Regions from separate parts of the Colwellia sp. MB3u-4 genome, predicted to be linked through region 4. Evidence: predicted binding sites of a transcription regulator. Region 4 holds the regulator's gene; each other region holds the start of a gene.
The links. The regulator FliA, encoded in region 4, starts transcription of late flagellar genes. The targets are predictions, from matches to a motif close to CTAAAGNTNNNNNNNNNNNNGCCGATA.
Positions count from the first base shown of each region.

Region 1: the regulator FliA is predicted to act here: its motif matches at 2,469-2,495, upstream of H4J61_RS04555 (DUF3530 family protein).
Region 2: the regulator FliA is predicted to act here: its motif matches at 1,672-1,698, upstream of H4J61_RS07525 (DUF5610 domain-containing protein).
Region 3: the regulator FliA is predicted to act here: its motif matches at 2,674-2,700, upstream of H4J61_RS13815 (VC2046/SO_2500 family protein).

Region 1 is NZ_JACGVE010000068.1:191,464-196,338, forward strand. It holds gene H4J61_RS04550 (efflux RND transporter permease subunit) at 1-1,075, shown strand, start outside; gene H4J61_RS04555 (DUF3530 family protein) at 1,360-2,343, opposite strand; gene H4J61_RS04560 (pseudouridine synthase) at 2,540-3,223, opposite strand; gene rapA (RNA polymerase-associated protein RapA) at 3,367-4,875, opposite strand, start outside.
Region 2 is NZ_JACGVE010000075.1:312,065-316,939, reverse strand. It holds gene H4J61_RS07535 (class II aldolase/adducin family protein) at 1-176, opposite strand, end outside; gene H4J61_RS07530 (TauD/TfdA family dioxygenase) at 239-1,375, opposite strand; gene H4J61_RS07525 (DUF5610 domain-containing protein) at 1,898-2,539, shown strand; gene H4J61_RS07520 (HNH endonuclease) at 2,907-3,800, shown strand; gene putA (bifunctional proline dehydrogenase/L-glutamate gamma-semialdehyde dehydrogenase PutA) at 4,052-4,875, opposite strand, start outside.
Region 3 is NZ_JACGVE010000086.1:72,879-77,753, forward strand. It holds gene H4J61_RS13800 (response regulator transcription factor) at 1-420, opposite strand, end outside; gene H4J61_RS13805 (hypothetical protein) at 959-1,429, shown strand; gene H4J61_RS13810 (YchJ family protein) at 1,679-2,110, shown strand; gene H4J61_RS13815 (VC2046/SO_2500 family protein) at 2,107-2,640, opposite strand; gene H4J61_RS13820 (ATP-binding protein) at 2,764-4,056, opposite strand; gene H4J61_RS13825 (response regulator) at 4,132-4,848, opposite strand.
Region 4 is NZ_JACGVE010000083.1:88,024-92,898, forward strand. It holds gene H4J61_RS13495 (protein phosphatase CheZ) at 1-432, opposite strand, end outside; gene cheY (chemotaxis response regulator CheY) at 462-845, opposite strand; gene H4J61_RS13505 (RNA polymerase sigma factor FliA) at 898-1,611, opposite strand; gene H4J61_RS13510 (MinD/ParA family protein) at 1,909-2,751, opposite strand; gene flhF (flagellar biosynthesis protein FlhF) at 3,017-4,591, opposite strand; gene flhA (flagellar biosynthesis protein FlhA) at 4,635-4,875, opposite strand, start outside.

The DNA of each region.
Region 1 (4,875 bases), on a different contig from region 4:
ACTTGAAGCGGCAGCTGAGGCTATTCAGGCGCAACTGAATAGTTATGATGGTGTTTACGATGTACGACATTCTTTTAGCCGAGGCAGCCAAGAAATTAAACTTAGTATCAAGCCAGAAGCAGAAGTACTGGGCTTAACCTTGTCGAACTTAGCCAAACAAGTCAGGCAAGCCTTTTATGGTGATGAAGCACAGCGTATTCAACGTGGCCGTGATGAGTTGAAAGTCATGGTGCGTTATCCTGAAGCTAGCCGTTTATCGGTATCTGATCTAGAAGATATGTGGATTAGAACACCTCAAGGTGAAAAAGTGCCATTTTATCAAGTGGCTGATATTGAAATAGGCCAAGGTTTTTCCACGATTACCCGGATTAACCAGAAGCGTTCAATCACCATTTCAGCAGATATTGACAGCGATAAGGTTGAATCAAGAAAAGTGGTCAGTGAAATGAATGATGATTATATTCCTGAAATTTTAGCGGACTATCCCAGTGTGGAATACGGTGTTGAAGGGGCGAGTAAAGATCAAGCTGATTTTTTATCTCAACTCGGCTTTGCTGCCATTGGTGCGATGTTTTTGATTTATGGTTTAATCGCTATTCCAACTAAATCATATAGCCAACCCTTGGTGATTATGTCGGTTATTCCTTTTGGTATTATCGGTGCCATTATCGGCCATTGGTTGCTGGGCCGCACGATCAACATGATGTCGATGTTTGGCTTTATTGCTTTAACTGGGGTTGTGGTTAACGACAGTTTAATCATGGTCGACTTTATCAATAAAGCGAAAGGGTCAGGTATGCGAATGTTCGACATTGTGAGTCAAGCGGGTACTCAACGATTTAGGGCGATATTACTCACCTCACTAACCACTTTTTTTGGTGTTTTCCCACTATATTTTGAACAAAGCTTACAAGCTCAGTTTATTATACCGATGGCGATTTCATTAGGTTTTGGTATTGTTTTTGCGACTGTGATCACACTGTTTTTGATCCCAGCGCTTTATTTGATTAAAGAAGATATCGCTAGTCTCTTTAGAAAGCGACCAGAGATCGGGGTTGAAACAAGGCCGAATTAAGAGCTTTTAGCGATAAGTTTAAAGCTGTCAGCTGTCAGACAATGCCAACTTGCCGTTGGTGTTTATTTTTACTGACAGCTTTTTTAGTTCTAAGTTTAAAGCTGTCAGTTGTCAGATAATGCCAACATGCAGTGGTGTTTATTTTTACTGACAGCTCATAACTTCAAACTGACAGCTACTTTTAGCGATAAGTTTAAAGCTGTCAGTTGTCAGACAATGCCAACATGCAGTTGGTGTTTATTTTTACTGACAGCTTATAACTTCAAACTGATAGCTGCTTTTAATTACCAACCCATCGCACTTAGCCAACTGATAATAGCTTTGGTTAAGGTTTGTTTCGGATAGTAACCCGTAGCTTGATTACTTAATTGTCTTTGTCGGTAATATATTTTCATGGCTCTTTGGGCAAAATCCTTTCTCATTTTTGCGCTGGCCAGTACTAAACGGTGATCGCGCTGCAAATATAAATCGAGTATAGGATAATCGCTTAGCGCGAGTTGTTGAGCAATTTTATCGTTTTCGGGCAAGGTCGGCATATAACTACTGAGCATCACTAAAGCACTGGGTTCGGCCACCAATGCTTGTTGATAGATATTCAGTAATACGGCGCTATGATTGCCTTCTGCCACCACAATAATGACGCCTGGGTAGCTTTTCGCTTTTGTAATGACTGCTTGCATAACATCAGCAAATTTTTTCTCATAGTTTGTTAAGGTCTCAATATCTTCAGTGCTACGCTCTTGCGCCGTGAAGGCTTGTGAAGGGTAGCTTTGCGGTTTATGCGGGGGATGCAAGGTAATGGTGGTCCAGCCATGTTGTGGCATATTGCTACTTAGCTGATTGAGTGCATTAGGTGTTGCTATGCTTTGTTGCCAATCAGGAATTAACACCATCACGCCTTTATTAATTGCCGTGGTGTGTTCATTAATGACCGTAAGGTAGCTGTCAGTACCTACCAGTAATGGCACTATTTTTTCTTGCGCTAAGTAGTGTTTAATATCTTGCTGCTGCTGCTCAAAAGCATCAACAGGTGCCTTGATCATGACTTTATTTTGCTGGCTATCTTCTGTGGACTTTGTTGGCGCAGTGCTAGCTTCAGTTTCAGTGTTAGTGTCAGCTTCAGTGCTTTTTGGCGCTGTTGAGCTCGTGTTATCCGTTGGCTTTTCAGGCGGAGCAGTCTCCATTGCCCATGAGTGCGCGCTGTTAACTAATAGACTTAAGGTCGTTAACGCGATGAATAAAAATAGTGGGCGTATGTTTAAGCGCATAAAAAGCAAACTTCCTCAAATGGGTGACTGAGCAATAACTGCACATTGAGTATCAGTAACTGATGGTCGATAACGGATCATTAATAACGGATTATTAAGCGCGACAAAACCGGCTCTAGTGATATTATCGACGCTAGTGGGGCTTTCTTTAATTAGCTTTTAACTAGCTTTTAACTAGCTCTCGCCGCTCTTGGTGTTAATCAAACGGACAGGCTTTTGAAAATGTTAAGGTTTGCGCTGTCACTGGATGGCTTATTTGTAGCATTTGGGCATGCAATTGTAAACGGCTACTCATCGCCAAGGCTTGCTCGTGGGCATAAAGTCGATCACCGAGTATTGGGTGGCCAAGCCACAGCATATGCACGCGCAACTGGTGAGAGCGTCCTGTTATGGGTGTCAGCTCAACTAAGGTGCTAGTTTGACCATCAATATCTTTACGATAACTTAATACCTTATAATGCGTTAATGCCGCTTTACCTTGTTGATGATCTATTTTTTGTTTTGGTCTATTAGGCCAATCACCCATTAGGGGTTGCTCAACAGAGCCTTGCGCTTTTTCAATCTTACCAAAGACCCGAGCAATATAGCTTTTTTGCGTTAAGCGTTTTTCAAACTGGCGACTAATAGCCACATGCGCAGGTTTATTAAGTGCCATCACCATAATACCCGATGTCGCCATGTCTAATCGATGCACAATAGTTGCCGTGGGCAATACTTTGTGCACTCTACTTTCTAAACAGTCTTGATGCTCAGGTAAACGGCCAGATACGGTCAATAAACCACTGGATTTATTGACGACCACAATATCATTGTCGTGATAAATAATATCAAGGTAGGGGCGCATTTGAGGCTGATAAATAAAGTCAGGGTTAGCAGCCATTTTATTGTTTTCCTTTTAAACGCTTGTACTGTTGAAGGTTGTACTTTTTGATGTTGGTAAGCTAGCCATCAGGTGACAGAATATGCCCAGCCTGATGGCTTTTATCAAGAGCTTTTAGTGTTTAGCTTTTAGTCTGTATTGACTTAGTTGCTGACCACAATTAAACGTACCGCTTCAAATTGAATTTTTGCTTTTTCAATATATTCAGCCAAAGCCTTTTTTTGCATAAGAATAAAGTCAATTTCTTGCTGACGCACACTTGGGTTGATCGCTTTTAGCGCGGTTAAGCGTTGATGCTCTTCATCCATAGCTAGGTGCATGGCTTTTAGCGCTTTTTGTTGAATCGAATCAACTTGCTGCTCGGCATGGTCTTCTGCTTTGGCGACTAACGGAGCCACTTGGCTTCTAAGTGCTTTAACTAACTGTAATGCCACTTGCTTTTTAACCGGTGATAATTGTTGATCTAATACGGTTTCGCTAACTTTATCAGCAAGGTTATTGCCATTTTTGTCGACTAATATCCGAATAGGCGTAGTGGGCAAATAACGCCCTAGTTGCAAATTACTCGGTGCGATGGCGGCTAAGGTAAATATGCACTCTAAGAAAAATGTGCCGGTAGGTAGTGCGGGATTTTTCAAAACACCAATACTAGCGTTACCAATTTCATCACAAAGTACCAGTTCCATCGCGCCGCGCACCATAGGATGATCCCAAGTGATCAGCTGATAATTTTCAACCGCTAAGGCGGTGTCACGATTAAAGGTAATGGTGGTACCGTCTTCTGGTAAGCACGGAAAGTTGGCACATAACATATGCTCAGAAGGCTGCAGGGCAATGGCGTTATCGGCTTTATCATCTTGTTGAATACCAAAAACGTCTAGCAGCTGAAACATAAATTGTGGCAAATGAATTTGCTGATCTAATTTTGCTATTTTCTCCACTAAAGCATGGGCTTTACCTTGGCCAGAAGAATGTAACTCAAGCAGTTTATCACGACCGGTTTCTAAATCTTGTTTGATGGTCAGATGCTTTTCATGGCTTTGCTCAATCAAGTTTTGTGCTTCGCTAGAGTCCCAGTTGGCACTAAGTGCAAGCTCAAATAAGCTTTCACCAAAAGCTTTAAACACCGAGTGACCGGTAATGCAGGTATGTTCAAAAGCGTTCAACGCTTGTGTATACCAATTAAACAGTAAGCTCTGCGCTGACTCTTCAAAGTAGGGCACATGGATACGAATAATTTCTGTTTGGCCGATACGGTCTAAACGCCCGATACGTTGTTCAAGTAAATCAGGGTTAAGTGGTAAATCAAATAACACTAAATGATGAGCAAATTGGAAGTTACGTCCTTCACTACCAATTTCAGAACACAGTAGCACTTGGGCGCTATCTTCATCTTGAGCAAAATAAGCGGCCGCACGATCGCGTTCAAAAATACTTAAGCCTTGATGAAATACTGCTGCACGCATACCTTCTTTAACACGTAAGGCGTTTTCCAAGTCAATTGCTGTTTGCGCATGTGCACAAATTACCACCACTTTTTCTTTTTTCAACGACTGTAATAGTGCGATTAAATAGTCAACACGTGGGTCAATATCAGCCCAGTCTTCATGGCTATCTAAGCTGAACAATATTTCGGGCGTAAACAAGAGTTT
Region 2 (4,875 bases), on a different contig from region 4:
AGATTACTTGCCGTAACATTTGAAAAATGCATCCAGCGACGGTTCATCAGGAATTTTTTACCATCTGCAGAGACCGCAGCGCTTAAATGATTGGCCACTGACTCATGCATATCCATTTCATAAATAAGCCTGAAAGCAGCGGCCAAATCGACGCGTAATTCTTGTTCTGTTTGCATTTTGCTTATCCTCAATTTTCTTATCCTCAATAGATTTCGACTGATTAGGTCTCTAGTGATGGCTAAAGTGGCGCCGTTACTTCTGCTTCTGCTTTTGGATAGCTAGCACGTAAAACACGGTAAACACTGCGCAGATCGCCTCGGTCAACATAACAACCCCGTAAGTGCCTTGCGCCACTGCCCTTGATAAAGGAAGCTCGGCCGTGAGCGATGCGGTGGTTGTCGAACACCATACATTCGCCAGCATTTAGGCGAAAGGTCATCAAATATTGAGCGTCTTGTAGCATCTGTCCAAACTTACGAAAAGCGGGATAAAAAGTATCCATTTCACGCTGAGAAAAATCAAATACATCAGCTAAGTGCTGACTAAAATTAATACCGCTAACCTCACCATTATTAGGGTCGAGTTCGATTATTCGCTGCTTAGTGCGAACATCTTGATAGTGGGTGGTATAGCGATAAGGTACTTGGTATTCTGTCAGTATTTTGAAATATTGTGGATAGCTTTGTTTTAAGGCGTTGGCCACGGTAGTTGCATCGACAAACAAGCTGTTGCCGCCTTCTGCATCATTAACCCTACAGTGCAAGAACTGGATACCTGGAGCCAGTTCTTCTGCAGGTAAATCAGTATGTAACTCAAGTGCTTTGCTGGTGTAAGCAAGGTTTTCAGGATTAGCTTTAGACTGGACATCAAAGGTGTAACCAGAAAAAGAGGGTCGCACAGTGCCAAACAGTTCGCATAGGGTTTTCAGCCCTTCGTTTGAATTTGGCATATCTTGAATCAGGGCAACACCTTCATCTAACATGGCCTCCGCCCAATCGGCTACACTGGCGGGGTTAGCCATCACATCGTCATAGCTAAAACGCGCCATGTTTGGGTAGTGATCGCCGTACCAAGTTTTACGGGCACGAACGGCCAAATCACCATGGTTTTCTCCCTTGTGCCAACGTTCAAGCCAGTCTAGGTTGTAACGACTTTGATAGCCATCGCTCCAAATAACTTCCAGTGAGGCTGCATTTATCCAGGCGCTTGTTGCGTGTAAATCATCAGCTTCATCAAGAATATCAAAGGTGCGTTCCTGAGTGCTGCTATCCCATGAGGTGGCGCAATTATCGCGTAACCAGAAGTAATTGAAATAAACCATTTCTGCGTTCATCGGGAGTTCTATACCGGTTTTCAGTAATACAATATCAGACATTCAGCAGCGCTTATTTTTGTTTATTTTAAAATTGAAATTGTAGCATTTGGGCCATCTAATGTCGAAAATACCAGGGGGGAATTGCCGTACTAAGTGCTTAATAAAGTATCATTGTTTTTTAAAAAAATGATTAAAGCTGCGCGCTATTCATTATCGTTAGCCATGCCAGTAGCGGGTGAAATAATAAAGTCAGCATAGGCCAAAATTAACCCGTAATGTTCACTGAAAATTTTTGATAAAACAGCATTATGATGATGAGTGTAAGCTTGCGTTGAGTGAGATAGTTACAGGGTAAACTTAAGTTACACTTAATGGTGCCGATACTTGTTATATCAATTTCATTAATTAGGTGGTCTACTTTATACGCAGGAAAATGGCCAAATATAAGACATTTATTTTAATAACGAGTTGTGCTAATTGTTAAATAAATAACGCAGTAGTGGGTTATTTTAACCAGTAAAAATGATCAGATAATGAGTGAGATTGGTATCCTATATGCTTTGATAAACCGAGGTGAATTTTATGAGCTCAACAATTAAACCTAATGATAGCTATAGCCAAGATGTTCGAACATTAGCAAACGCCTCAGATAAAACCTTGAACAAGCCAAAGGGGCAGCAAATATCTGAGTTGGCTAATGATAAAAATATTGTTAAATCACAAGACTCTATTTATGCCAACCATAAAAAGCAGCTTAATGCCGCTATTATAGAATCTTCACTGAAGTTCAATACCACCATGGGCGATCAGCCGCTGTCATTGTTGTTAAAAACTGCATTACAGGGCATAAACGAAGCGCTTAAGGAAACCTGGGCTGATAATCCTGTTGAAAGTAGCGTTGAGGACAGTTATCAGTCGGGGGTTGATTTCAGCCCTGAAGCAACAGCAGAGCGTATTGTTGCTTTTAGTACTCAGTTTCTAGGTGCTTATCAAGAGCAGCATCCTGAAATGGCTGCAGAAGAATCGTTAACGGCTTTTGTTGATATTATCAGTGGCGGTATAGAGCAAGGTTTTGCTGAAGCCAAGGATATTTTAGGTGATTTAAAAGTATTGGCGGGCGATATTAGCCATAATATTGATAAAACTTATCAGTTGGTGCAAGCAGGGCTACAGTCTTTTGTTGAAGCTTTAAGTGCTAAAGAAGTCGATCAGCTTGAACCGTAACAAGGATAATAGTCGGTTATTTAGCCAGCGGTAACGGTGAACATTTACCATGAAGTACGGCTATATCGAGCCACTTTAAACAATTCACTTGGCTGATATTTCTATTGTGTTCATTTAAATAAATAACTAAAACAAGGTGTTAATGTTGGTTTTTGCTTTTTTCTAGTTAGGTGTAAAATTAATTTCATAGCCATATTTTATAGTGATGAGCGCTAGGCAGTAATTTATTCAGCGACTGTTATTTTTACCTATATCAGTAATTTTTAATTTATTTGTACTGATTTAACTCACTTTAGTGCAGAATCAATTGTAATGGCTTTATAAGCTATGTAATTTTATAAATCATTTTTGAAAAGGAGTACGTCAGTTGTCTAGGAAGAAATTTATCGAGTCTCATGGTGGTACAGCGAATAATTGGAGAACTGATTTTTCATTTGTAAACCATGCAGCTAAGTTTGTTATTTTTGGTGCTTGGGATACTCACACTCAAGAAGGTCGGAGCTTAATCCTTGATAAGGCTTGGGTGCAAAATAAAAAAGGTAGAAAGCAACCGGGTTATATTCAAGCGCTAGAGCATATAAGGTTAGTTGAGGAGGAGGGTTATCAACTAAAAACCTTTCCAATAATTGAAGATTTGGATTATGTAGATGCCACTGATAGCGGCAAAACTAGTAGCAAAGAGTTTATAAAAACCTTAACGGATATGACCCTCAACTTTACTGATGATAAATGGTATGCAGAAGGTGCTCACAAGCCTGAATATAGCGCAAAACCTATCGCAAAAGAGGCTGTAGATCTGTTAGAGATACTCAATTTAGCTATCGAAAAAACAGAAAAAGAAAACTTAATCTTGTGCCGCATTGGGCAAGGGCAGTTTAGAAAAAACGTTATCGATATTTGGGGTAATGGCGAAACATGTGCACTGACAGGTATAAATATTGCTGAAATGTTAGTCGCTTCTCATATTATTCCGTGGGCAAAATGTGAAGACAATAAGCAAAAGTTAGATGGCGTAAATGGCATTTTATTATGCTCGCATGTTGATAAGTTATTCGCTAAGCATTTAATTACTTTTGAGAAACAAAGAATGCGCTATATTATCAAAATTGCCCATAGTCTTGATCTCGCTTTATTAAAAAGTATCAGTATTGAAAAGGGGTTAGAGCTGGCTATAGCTCGCATGCATCCTAGGTTACAATTGAGATTTGATGAATATATTCTTGAGCATAATAAAATTTTTGCCATGAATGACGTTAAATAACACCGCGATTTTTTTATCCTTGTCTAGCTATTGTAGATACCGCTTGATTAGCTAAGCAGAGCAAGCGGTTTTCTAAATATCGAGCGATTAAAAATGTCAGTTAAACTGATAGCTAGTAACTGACAGCTATAATCAATATCTCATTTAGTAGTTAAAAAAAACGGGCATCATCAGATGCCCGTTTTCAGTTAACACTTAATACCTAATAGTTAATACCTATTCGTTTGGTATTAACTATCTCTCATTAGCGATTAATCTTCTTCAACTAAAGTCATTAGTGACGTGTTGCCACCAGAGGCAGTTGTGTCAATGCTAATGGTTTTTTCTGTTAATAAACGCTGAATCAAGTGATCAAAATATTCAGAACTGATCACAGGTAATATGGCCCCTGAACGTTCAGCTAATTTTTCACTGATAAAGTGCTTACGATCACAATGACTGTCAACAACAATACCTGATAACGCAGGATGCGCCAGCATAGTTGTTAAGTGACATAACTTAGCCACTTGGAAAACATCTGCATCTTGGCCGGTAGCAATAAACTTATCTCTAAAGGCAATCGCTTCATCATAATACAAATCAGAGACCACAGTAATAACGGTATTACCCGTTGCCAATGCCGTTACAATAGAAAGTAACCAAAAATGAAAACTCACATTTTTATCGGCAAAACAAATGATATTGCCGCGGTTTTCCAAATAAAGCACATTAGACTCACCCGTTGGCCCAGGTAAAAACGTTGGCTTTTTCAAACGCTTTTCAATACTAATTAATTGTGAACGAGCTGATTTTAAGGTGCGGTTTAAATCGTCAGCTAAATCTTCAACAATTTCAACATGGGCAATTTTTGCTAACAATTGACGTACAGAAGAAAGGCGGGTATTTAACTCAGTTAAGCGCCAGCCTTTTTCTGCTGCATTAGCCTTGTCCATAAACAATAGGGCTTCTTTTTCCGATTGTTCACCACCGTCTAAAGCTTCTACCTGCCATGGTAGTAATTTAAATTGCTCAGCATCGGGTGTTGCTTTTTCTATTACTAAACGCGTGAGGTAATTTGGCCCACCTGCTTTTGGTC
Region 3 (4,875 bases), on a different contig from region 4:
TTTGTGGGCAGTCGTATCGAGCTTTACCAAGGCAATGGAGATTATTGCGCTATCAGCAGTGCCTAATCGGCGTTCAATCACCCGTAAGCGAGCAAGAAGCTCGTTAATGTCAAAAGGTTTAATTAAGTAATCATCGGCGCCAAAGTCTAGTCCTTGAACACGCTGCTCAATAGTGTCGCGCGCGGTCAGCACAATAACTGGCGTAGTTTTCTTTTTAGCTCTAAGCTTTTTTAGCACTAATAAACCATCCATGTCAGGCAAGCCTAAATCTAAAATTACCATGTCATGATCAGGAATAGTCAATGACGTTAATGCGTCTTCGCCGGTATCAACGTGATTAACCAAGAAGCCCTCATGTCGTAACGACTGTTGTAATGCTTGTGCTAATGGCAGATCGTCTTCAACGAGTAAAATTCTCATATTGTTACTTTAGAACCTATTTAACTTATTTAACTTATTTCAAGCCAAACTATCGATAAAAATTTAGCTATTTACATATAACTAACCGTAATAGTTTTAGCACGTAAACTCAATAGCTTGGTTATACACTTCGAGATGAAATTAACGACGTAATTGGATATGTATTTATTAATATTCTTGGTTATTGTCGTTCGCTCTGTAGAAGTTTCATTTTAAATCAATTTGCACCAGTAACATAGTAGAATGCGGTGTTTATCTTTTCACCTTTAATGTTTAGAGCAATTATTCCTTAAAATTTACCCGTGTCGTAAGTTACGCAGCTGTAGTGTAAATAGCGTTAAACAGTATAATTAATCTCTAACTACTAAGCTCTAGCTACGCTTACTTTACACATAAAAAATCAGCTTAACTTCTTTAAATTATCGATTTAAAAAAGCGACTCTTCTTATAACCTTGAGTAAATATCAGTAAAATAATGCTTGAAATAGCATCAAAACCGATATACTGTACATTCATACAGTATATCGAGGTAGGCACTATGATTAACACTAATAAAATAAATTTAAAAATAAATAACAACAGCTTAGCTATAGCCCCTAGTATTAATTTACCACCTCAAATTAATTTATCTTCTGCTTGGTGTAATATTATTAGTGTAAATAACCTCGGAGATGTCTCTGAAAAGTACCAGGACATTTGTCAAAACCACCATGATGATAAAAAGTGGATTTTAATGATTAATCCAGAAAATGCCTCGCTAGAACAACTCTCTAACATGGGTAAAATTAATCCAGCAAAAATACTAAAAGTGAATGCAAATAAGGTCAATGTCAGTTTAGAGCATATCAAAAACACGTTATTAAAAGGTACATGTTCTGCGATGATTCTATCAAACGCCAACTATAATCAAGCCGAATTAAAAGAAATATCTCGCTGTGCTGCCTTAGGAAAAACTCAATGTATTTTATTACAAAAAACAGATTATAAAGCGATAAACCAATTGCATTAAATTACTATATTTAGTCAAGGTTTTAAAACAAAAATAAAGCAATAAATTGTGCTTAATCCGACGACTTAATCTCAAGCGCAAAAAGCGTTGGGCTAAGTTAGATTAACTAAAAAATTAAAGCCATAAACTATGTAAAGCATAATAATTGTCATGATAAACTAAACATAATTGCCCTTTAAATAGTTTATCTAGATGTTATGTCCATGCGGCTCAGAACAAACCTTTACACTGTGTTGCCAACCTTTAATCATGGCAACAAAACCGGCTAACTCTCCAGAACAACTGATGCGGTCACGCTACTCTGCTTACGCAACACAACAGGCCGAGTATATTTACCTTACTTATGCCCAATCAAGCCAAGCTGAACAATCCATTGATGACATCGCACAATGGGCTGCAGAAACAAAATGGCTGAAACTCATTATTCACTATGCCAGTGATCACGAAAAAGATTTAGCTAACCGTCATAATGCTCAAGTAGAGTTTTCTGCTTTTTATCAAGTTCACAAACAAATCTGGCAAATGCGAGAACAATCTAATTTTGTGCTTGAAGATAGCGCATGGCGATATCTTGATGGTGAGGTGTCAGATAGCAAAGCATTAAATAAACCCAAAAAAAATGAGTTTTGTTTTTGTGGCAGTGAGAAAAAGTTTAAACATTGTTGTGCTAAGACTTTTTAGGCAACCGCTTCCATTAGCGGTGCTTTAACAATAGTAGTTTGCACTGCCGCTAACCAAGCCATAGCATTGAAGTCGGCTCTTGGTGGTGTTTGTGTTAATGATATGTCTTGATTTTTTTGCTGGCAATATAAACTGGTATTAGTCATCACCTGTTGGTTTATATGTTTTACATCATCACGAAACGCCAATGGTTTAGGATTAAGTATATTTGCTAATCTTAGGTCTTCTAACTGCTGTTTTTCAATCAAATTTGCCTGATTATAACTGCTGATATCAGCAACATCTTTTACTGCTAAAGGGGCTTCATCAGGTAATTGAAAATATTTTCGTAACTGTTCTGCTGAAGTGGTTTTTTCAGGTATTTGTGAAAGTGGTAATGTAAATTGGCTATGCGCTCTAACATCGTCGGTTAGCATGGCGAGTAACAGCGAAAAATCAGAACGACGAGCATGATGAACACTTTGGTTAAGCTGTTCGCCTAACTGAAGTTCATGAACAAGTATGTCGTTTGATAAAGCGTTTAGGGTCAAAATAATCTACTGTTTTGCTACCGATAATATTTGTATCGGCAGCAGCACAGATTACTTTAACGCTATGCGTAATTAATTATTAATTTTTATAGTAAATACAAAGTATTGACTGATTTTTATCCACTAAGCAGAAATTTGTTTAATGGGCCAACGCAGTATGAAGCTCGCGCCACCATTTTTGCTATCAACAACAGATGCACTGCCACCATGCCACTCCATAATCCGACAAACGATGGCTAGACCTAAACCAAAACCTCCTGTTTGACGGTTACGAGATACATCACCACGGGAAAAAGCATCAAATATAGTACATTTGAAATCATCGCAGACTCCCTCACCATTGTCGGTAACACTTATCTGGCAGTAATCTTCACTTTTTGTAATTGTGATGTCTATTTCACCGTTACCGTATTTTATGGCATTAGAAATATAATTATTCAACGCTCGACTAATAAAGTGTCGATCAACCTCAACTCGTTCATTTCCAAGCAGGTTAACAATGTTAAATTTTTGTTCAAATTGTTGGTAATTACTGACCTGTTTTTCGACAATATCCACCAATGATTCTTCGCTAAAATTTATTTCGGGTTTGTCATTATCGAAACTAGCGTAAATTAGCATTTCACTAATGAGTTGTTCTAACTCACAAACATCTTTACTAATGGCTTTGCGATATTTCTCTTGTTTGGCTTTATCATCGGTGCAGGCTAGCATTTCTAAGGCAAACTTAGTGCGAGCTAACGGTGTACGTAATTCATGTGCAACCGCAGTTGAGAGTTCTTTATGAGCATCGATTAAACGTTTAATACGACTGGCCATAGTATTAAACGCCGTAACCATAGGCGCTGCCATAGTCGATCTTGCTTGTGGTGCAACAACATCAAAACTTTCTTGACCAAACTCTATTGCCGTTTTTTGTAACTGATCCAAGTCTCGGGACAAAGGCCGTAACCAAAAAAACAATATACAGGCTAAGATTGCCAGCAAAATAACACGAATGAGTGCCTCTAGCCTCGGACGGGTTGGCATTTTAGCAGGCCCCAACACAATGACAGTGCCAGCATTATTGATCTGGTGATGAATTTCTACCGCGTTATTATCATAATAAATATGCGTGTTTTCTTCTTGAATGACGTCATGATTTTGATGGCTGATAGCTTTTACTTCTTGCGCTGACATTAATTTTAATGGCAGTTGCCACTGCTTGGCAGCTTTCGATAGTATTTCTTGCCATTGATCTTCTGGGTGCTTTTCTAAATAGTTAGATAGCGCCAACAGCATACTTTTATAACCAGTGTAAGACTCTATGTCTTGTTCAAGGTATGAACTCCATGCTTCATCAAGCATCCATGAGAATACGATGAATATAGAAATAATAAGGAAGTATAAGCTGAAGAATGAGCGACCAAGTTTCATAAAATGCCTAAAAAAAGGAAATAAATACTGATGAGTCGCTATAACAGCTCACCAGCTTACACACTAAAATAATAGTTAACTCCATGCATCTGGAACAAATAAATAGCCTTGTCCCCAAATGGTTTTAATACGAAAAGGTGTTTCATTACTATCGTGTAATTTTTTACGCAAGCGTGATATACGCACATCAACACTTCTATCCATGCCGTCGTATTCGCGACCAACAACCGCTTTATAAATATAATCACGATTCTGCACTTCGCCTGAACGACTAGCTAATAACCAGAGTAAGTCAAACTCTTGGCTAGTCAGGTCAACATTTTCGCCATGCAATGTCACTTGTCTAGAACCACGGCTAATATGCAGTTCACCACAATTAATTTTAGCATTTTCTTTACCATCCGTTGGCAACTGGCCACGACGCAATAGCGCATTAACACGGGCAAGCAGTACTCTTGGCTCAACAGGCTTAATCACGTAGTCATCTGCACCAATTTCCAAACCTAACACTTGGTCAAAGTCTGTGCCTTTCGCAGTTAGCATTAAAATTGGCCCTTTAAAGTTAGGACGTAAATCTTTACAAACAGCAAATCCATCTTTACCCGGTAGCATAATGTCTAAAATAATCAAATCAGGAACGAATTTATCAACTCGCTTTTCTACCGTGTCGCCTCTAAACTCTTGCTTAACGTGATAACCTTCATTTTCTAAAAACTCAGTCACTAGATCCGACAACTGACGGTCATCCTCAACGAGTAATATCTTTTTAACTAACAATTCACTATCTGACATTAACTGCTCCTACTTTATTACGCTGTA
Region 4 (4,875 bases):
AACATCGATATCTCGACATAATACTTTAAAATCAGTAACATCAAGATCATTGTGCATTAATTTATGCCACAGCGGATTAACGTTCTTGATTTGTTGTTGAATATTACTAACCACAGGAAAGATTGATTCAACAACATCCATGGTTTTATTAGCCGCTTCTTCGGTACGATCAATAACAAAATTCAATCTTTCTTTAGCATCTGGAATGTCCGCAGTCGCTAAATCATTCAAACGTGAATCAAAATGAAAGTTATTCAATGAATTATGCAATTCGCGAGTTAACTTACCTATTTCTTCAAACAATGCAGTTTGAACTGGATTTTGAATTTCTGCAATTAACTCATCCGCTTTGTTTTGCTGATCTGCCTCAAGGTATTTAACCAACAATTTAGCCTGTTCTAAAGAAACATGGATACTAGTATATTTACTCATATAACAGCCTTGTGTAAAAAAATTGGTGATTAACCAAGACGTTGGAAAATTTTATCAAGCTTTGCGCTTAACGTTGCAGCTGTAAAAGGTTTAACGATATAACCATTAACTCCCGCTTGAGCTGCCATGATAATTTGATCTTTCTTCGCTTCTGCAGTCACCATCAATACTGGAATATGAGATAACTTTTCATCCGCTCTAATGGCTTTAAGTAAATCTATCCCTTGCATAACTGGCATATTCCAATCAGTAACAACAAAATCAAAATCACCAGCTTTCAGCATCGGCAGCGCGGTATTACCATCATCTGCTTCTGATATATTGGTGAAACCTAAGTCGCGTAATAAGTTTTTGATTATGCGTCTCATTGTTGAAAAATCGTCAACAACAAGCACTTTCATATTTTTTTCCAAGACACCCTCCGGTGATAACATTTAAAATTTTACAATATTTTTAATATTCTACTTAATTTTGCCACGATTGCATACGAGCTTTTAATCTATGCATCGCTTGACTGTGTATTTGGCTTACCCGTGATTCACTCACATCAAGTACTTGGCCTATTTCTCTAAGGTTAAGCTCTTCGTCATAATACAAGGACAGTACTAAAGCTTCACGCTCGGGTAAAGAAGAAATACACTCTGCTAATGACTTTTTAAAGAAACTTTGTTCAATGTTAGCGTAAGGTTCATCTTGCTGGTGACTGTGGGCTATTTCAATCACATCATCACTAACACCTAAATCATCAAGACCAAGAATTTTCCCTGAACTCACGTCATTCAGTATCTGATGGTATTCATTGATTGAAATTTCAAGTTTTTCAGCCACTTCAACATCGGTAACGTCGCGGCCATATTGCGCTTCTAAGCTTTTGATGGCTTCGCTGATCATGCGACTATTTTTATGCACTGAGCGGGGAACCCAGTCACCCCGACGAATTTCATCAAGCATGGCACCACGAATACGAATACCCGCAAAAGTTTCAAAGCTAGCACCTTTGCTATTATCAAAATTATTTGCCGCTTCAAATAAGCCTATCATGCCTGATTGAACAAGGTCATCAACCAAAACACTGGCCGGTAGTCGGGCAAGCAAATGATAAGCAATGCGCTTCACGAGTACTGTGTGTCGCTCCAGCAAGGCCGATTTATCAACACTATAAGTATGTACTTTTAACACGATAACTCACTTGTTTGTTAAATAGGGCCTGTAGAATTTTCATTCTAGTCTCGGCTATAGATTAGGCTTTCAGTTAACAAGGCGACAGACATATTAGGTAGCTATGCTAGTTTACACTTGCTAACGATGTTAGTTAAAAAACAACGATAGACCTTTAACAGGCGGTAAAAAAACCTACGCACTTGCTATAGCTAGAGCTCGCTTAACTCATGCAAAAAAAACACCACGAATTGTGCAATTGTAACCCTGCTTCGTCGTTATGTTCATACCTAGCTACAAGTTAAAAGCTCAACAGCTTTAGTGTTCTAGTAATTGCTCAATAAAGAATTCTAAATGCCCAGAGGCTTGTTTTGGCACTGGCCAGCTCACAATGTTTTTGGCAAGTGCTTTAAGGCCAATTGACGCTGGCGAGTTAGGATATGCCTCGACAATCGCTTGTTGTTTTCTCACAGATTTACGAATATTTTCATCATAAGGTATAACAGCAACCAGCTCTAAAGTGACATCCAAAAATCTGTCAGTGACTTTAGCTAATTTCGCAAATAAATTTTTACCTTCATTCGGGGTGCGCACCATGTTTGCCACCACTTTAAATTTGAATAGCCCGTGATCTCGGCTTAACAATTTCATTAAGGCATAACAGTCAGTAATTGAGGTGGGTTCGTCACACACGACTAATAAAACATCTTGTGATGCACGGCAAAAACTTAATACCATATCTGAGATACCGGCAGCGGTATCAACAATTAAAATGTCAAATTTGGTTTTCATATCACTAAAAGCACGAATAAGTCCGGCATGCTCAGCTGGGGTTAAATCCACCATAGATTGAGTGCCTGATGTCGCAGGAATAATATTAATGCCGGCAGGGCCTTGAATAATAATATCATCCAGTTCACATTCACCCGATAGCACATGCGACAGGTTGCGTTTTACGCGCAAACCTAGCATAACATCAACATTAGCCAAGCCTAAGTCGGCATCTAGCACTAAAACCCGCTTACCTAATTTAGCTAAAGAAATGGCAGTATTTAATGAGACATTAGTTTTACCAACCCCGCCTTTACCGCCAGAAACAGCGATGACTTTTATGTATTCGGGGTTTTGCATTTTTCTTAAGCCACTCGCTTGATCTATCATCTATATAACTTCTCTATGTAATGCCCATTGCAATAAATAATCGGTCATTTTAAGCTGACCTCAACGTACAAAAATCACTTAATGCTGTGGAACCATACATGACTCAAAATGGTCATGTAAGAATCAATCAAGCGCCAAACTACACGGATGGTGATACTTACCTGTAGTGTGAAACAATAAACCTATGCTCTTGAATATTTATGCTTACTTATAATTGGATAATTGCTTACTTAATTCAATTAGCATAATTGCTCTGCCTGCCTAACTATACTGCGACGGCTGATACCGGATTACGCCAAGAAACAGTCCCTGAGCTTTGATACTTAGTGGCCATTCGGTCTGCTAGCGTAACCAATTTCTCAGCATTTGCAACCTTAATATCTTCCGGAACTCTTTGTCCATCAGTAAGATAGCCAATAGCTAAACCGTTTTGTAATGATGTGGTGATAATTTCACCGACACTTAAGCTTTCATCTAATTTAGTATAAATGCAGCCCGCTAAAGGAATACTTTTAAAGCGCTCAACATTTTCTTGCATAACACGCTGCTGCGTATTGGCCGCTAATACTAAGTAATTACGAATTCTAACACGCGCATTTGAGATTAAGGTAGTCAAATGCTCAGTTAGACGCATATCTCTTTGCCCCATACCGGCAGTATCGATCAATATTAATTTTTTTTGTGAGAACTGTTGTAACAAGCTATCTAGCTCATCGCCGTCATTGGCCAACTTAACGTGGCAACCAATAATACGACCGTAAGTAGCAAGCTGTTCAAAACCAGCAATACGATAACTATCTGTAGAAATTAATACCACTTGGTCGGCGCCGTGCAGCTGAGCAAAGCGGGCAGCTAATTTCGCAATAGTGGTGGTTTTACCCACGCCTGTTGGCCCAACAAGAGAAACCACGCCACCACGTTGAATAATATCATTGTTAGTGGTGTTTAATTGTTGCGCTATAATATGTTTTGCTTGCTCAAAGGCATCTTTTTCAAGGCTATTGGCTGGAATGTAACCCGCAATTTGATCAGCCACTTGTTCATTAAGACCCATCGCCATTAATTTATTAACCAACACAGCCCGCATCGGATCTTTTTGCGCCATATCTTGCCACATTAGCCCTGACATTTGATGTTCTAACAACTGACGAATAGATGACATTTCTTTTTGCATATGATCAAACTCACTGCCACTTATTTGACGTTCGCCACGCGAAGCCATTTGCTCAGGTGCAGATGTTGATGAATCAAGCGAGTTAGTGAAGTTTGCACTGTTTGAGCCATGCCCAGGAGTATCTGCTCCTTGGTTGCCCGCATGATCCGCTGAGTCTAAATCAGTAGTTTGCGCTAAACGAGTAGTGAAATTTTTAAACTGTTGTTCAATATCTTGTGGTGCAGCACCAGGCTTGTTGTCCGCTTGATGATTAACCTCATGAGTTGAGCTAGCTATTTGACTATTAAATGCCTGTGTTGCTGGCGCTTTATCATAGCCATTTTGTTGTACTTGTCGGCTTAGCAACGCGGCTAAGCTATCGGCTGGCAAAGTGGTTGACGTTTCTGCTGACTGAGGTGCGCTACTAATGGCTACCGTATCTTCAACACTGTCGAATCGGTCAACTTGATGAGTCGGCTGGGTATTGGCAGCCGTACTCGCTTTGCTGTGCTCAGATACTGGTGATTGGGCAGGCTTAACACTTTGGTTATAATCAACCGCAGCCATTAACTCGACACCTTCAGCAATTTTTTTATTAGACATAATGACGGCATCAACACCCAAATCTTCTTTAATTTGTGCGAGTGCGCTTCTCATATCTTTTGCTACATAACGTCTAATTTTCATCGCCAACCCTTATAATTCAGTACAACTTACTTTGAAGTATTTTTTACTGGCCGATAGCGCTAACAATTTTGATTTGCTTATCATCTGGAATTTCTTGATAAGAAATCACCCGTAATCCCGGGATGGTATATTTAACAAATTTAGCTAAAACTGCACGTAAAATACCTGACGTTAATAAAATTGGTGTGTCACCAGCCATTTCTTGCTGTTGTGCACCATCGGTCAAAGATTTCTGTAGTCTTTCTGCTAAACCTGGTTCGATACCTGCGCCATCATCTCCAGCC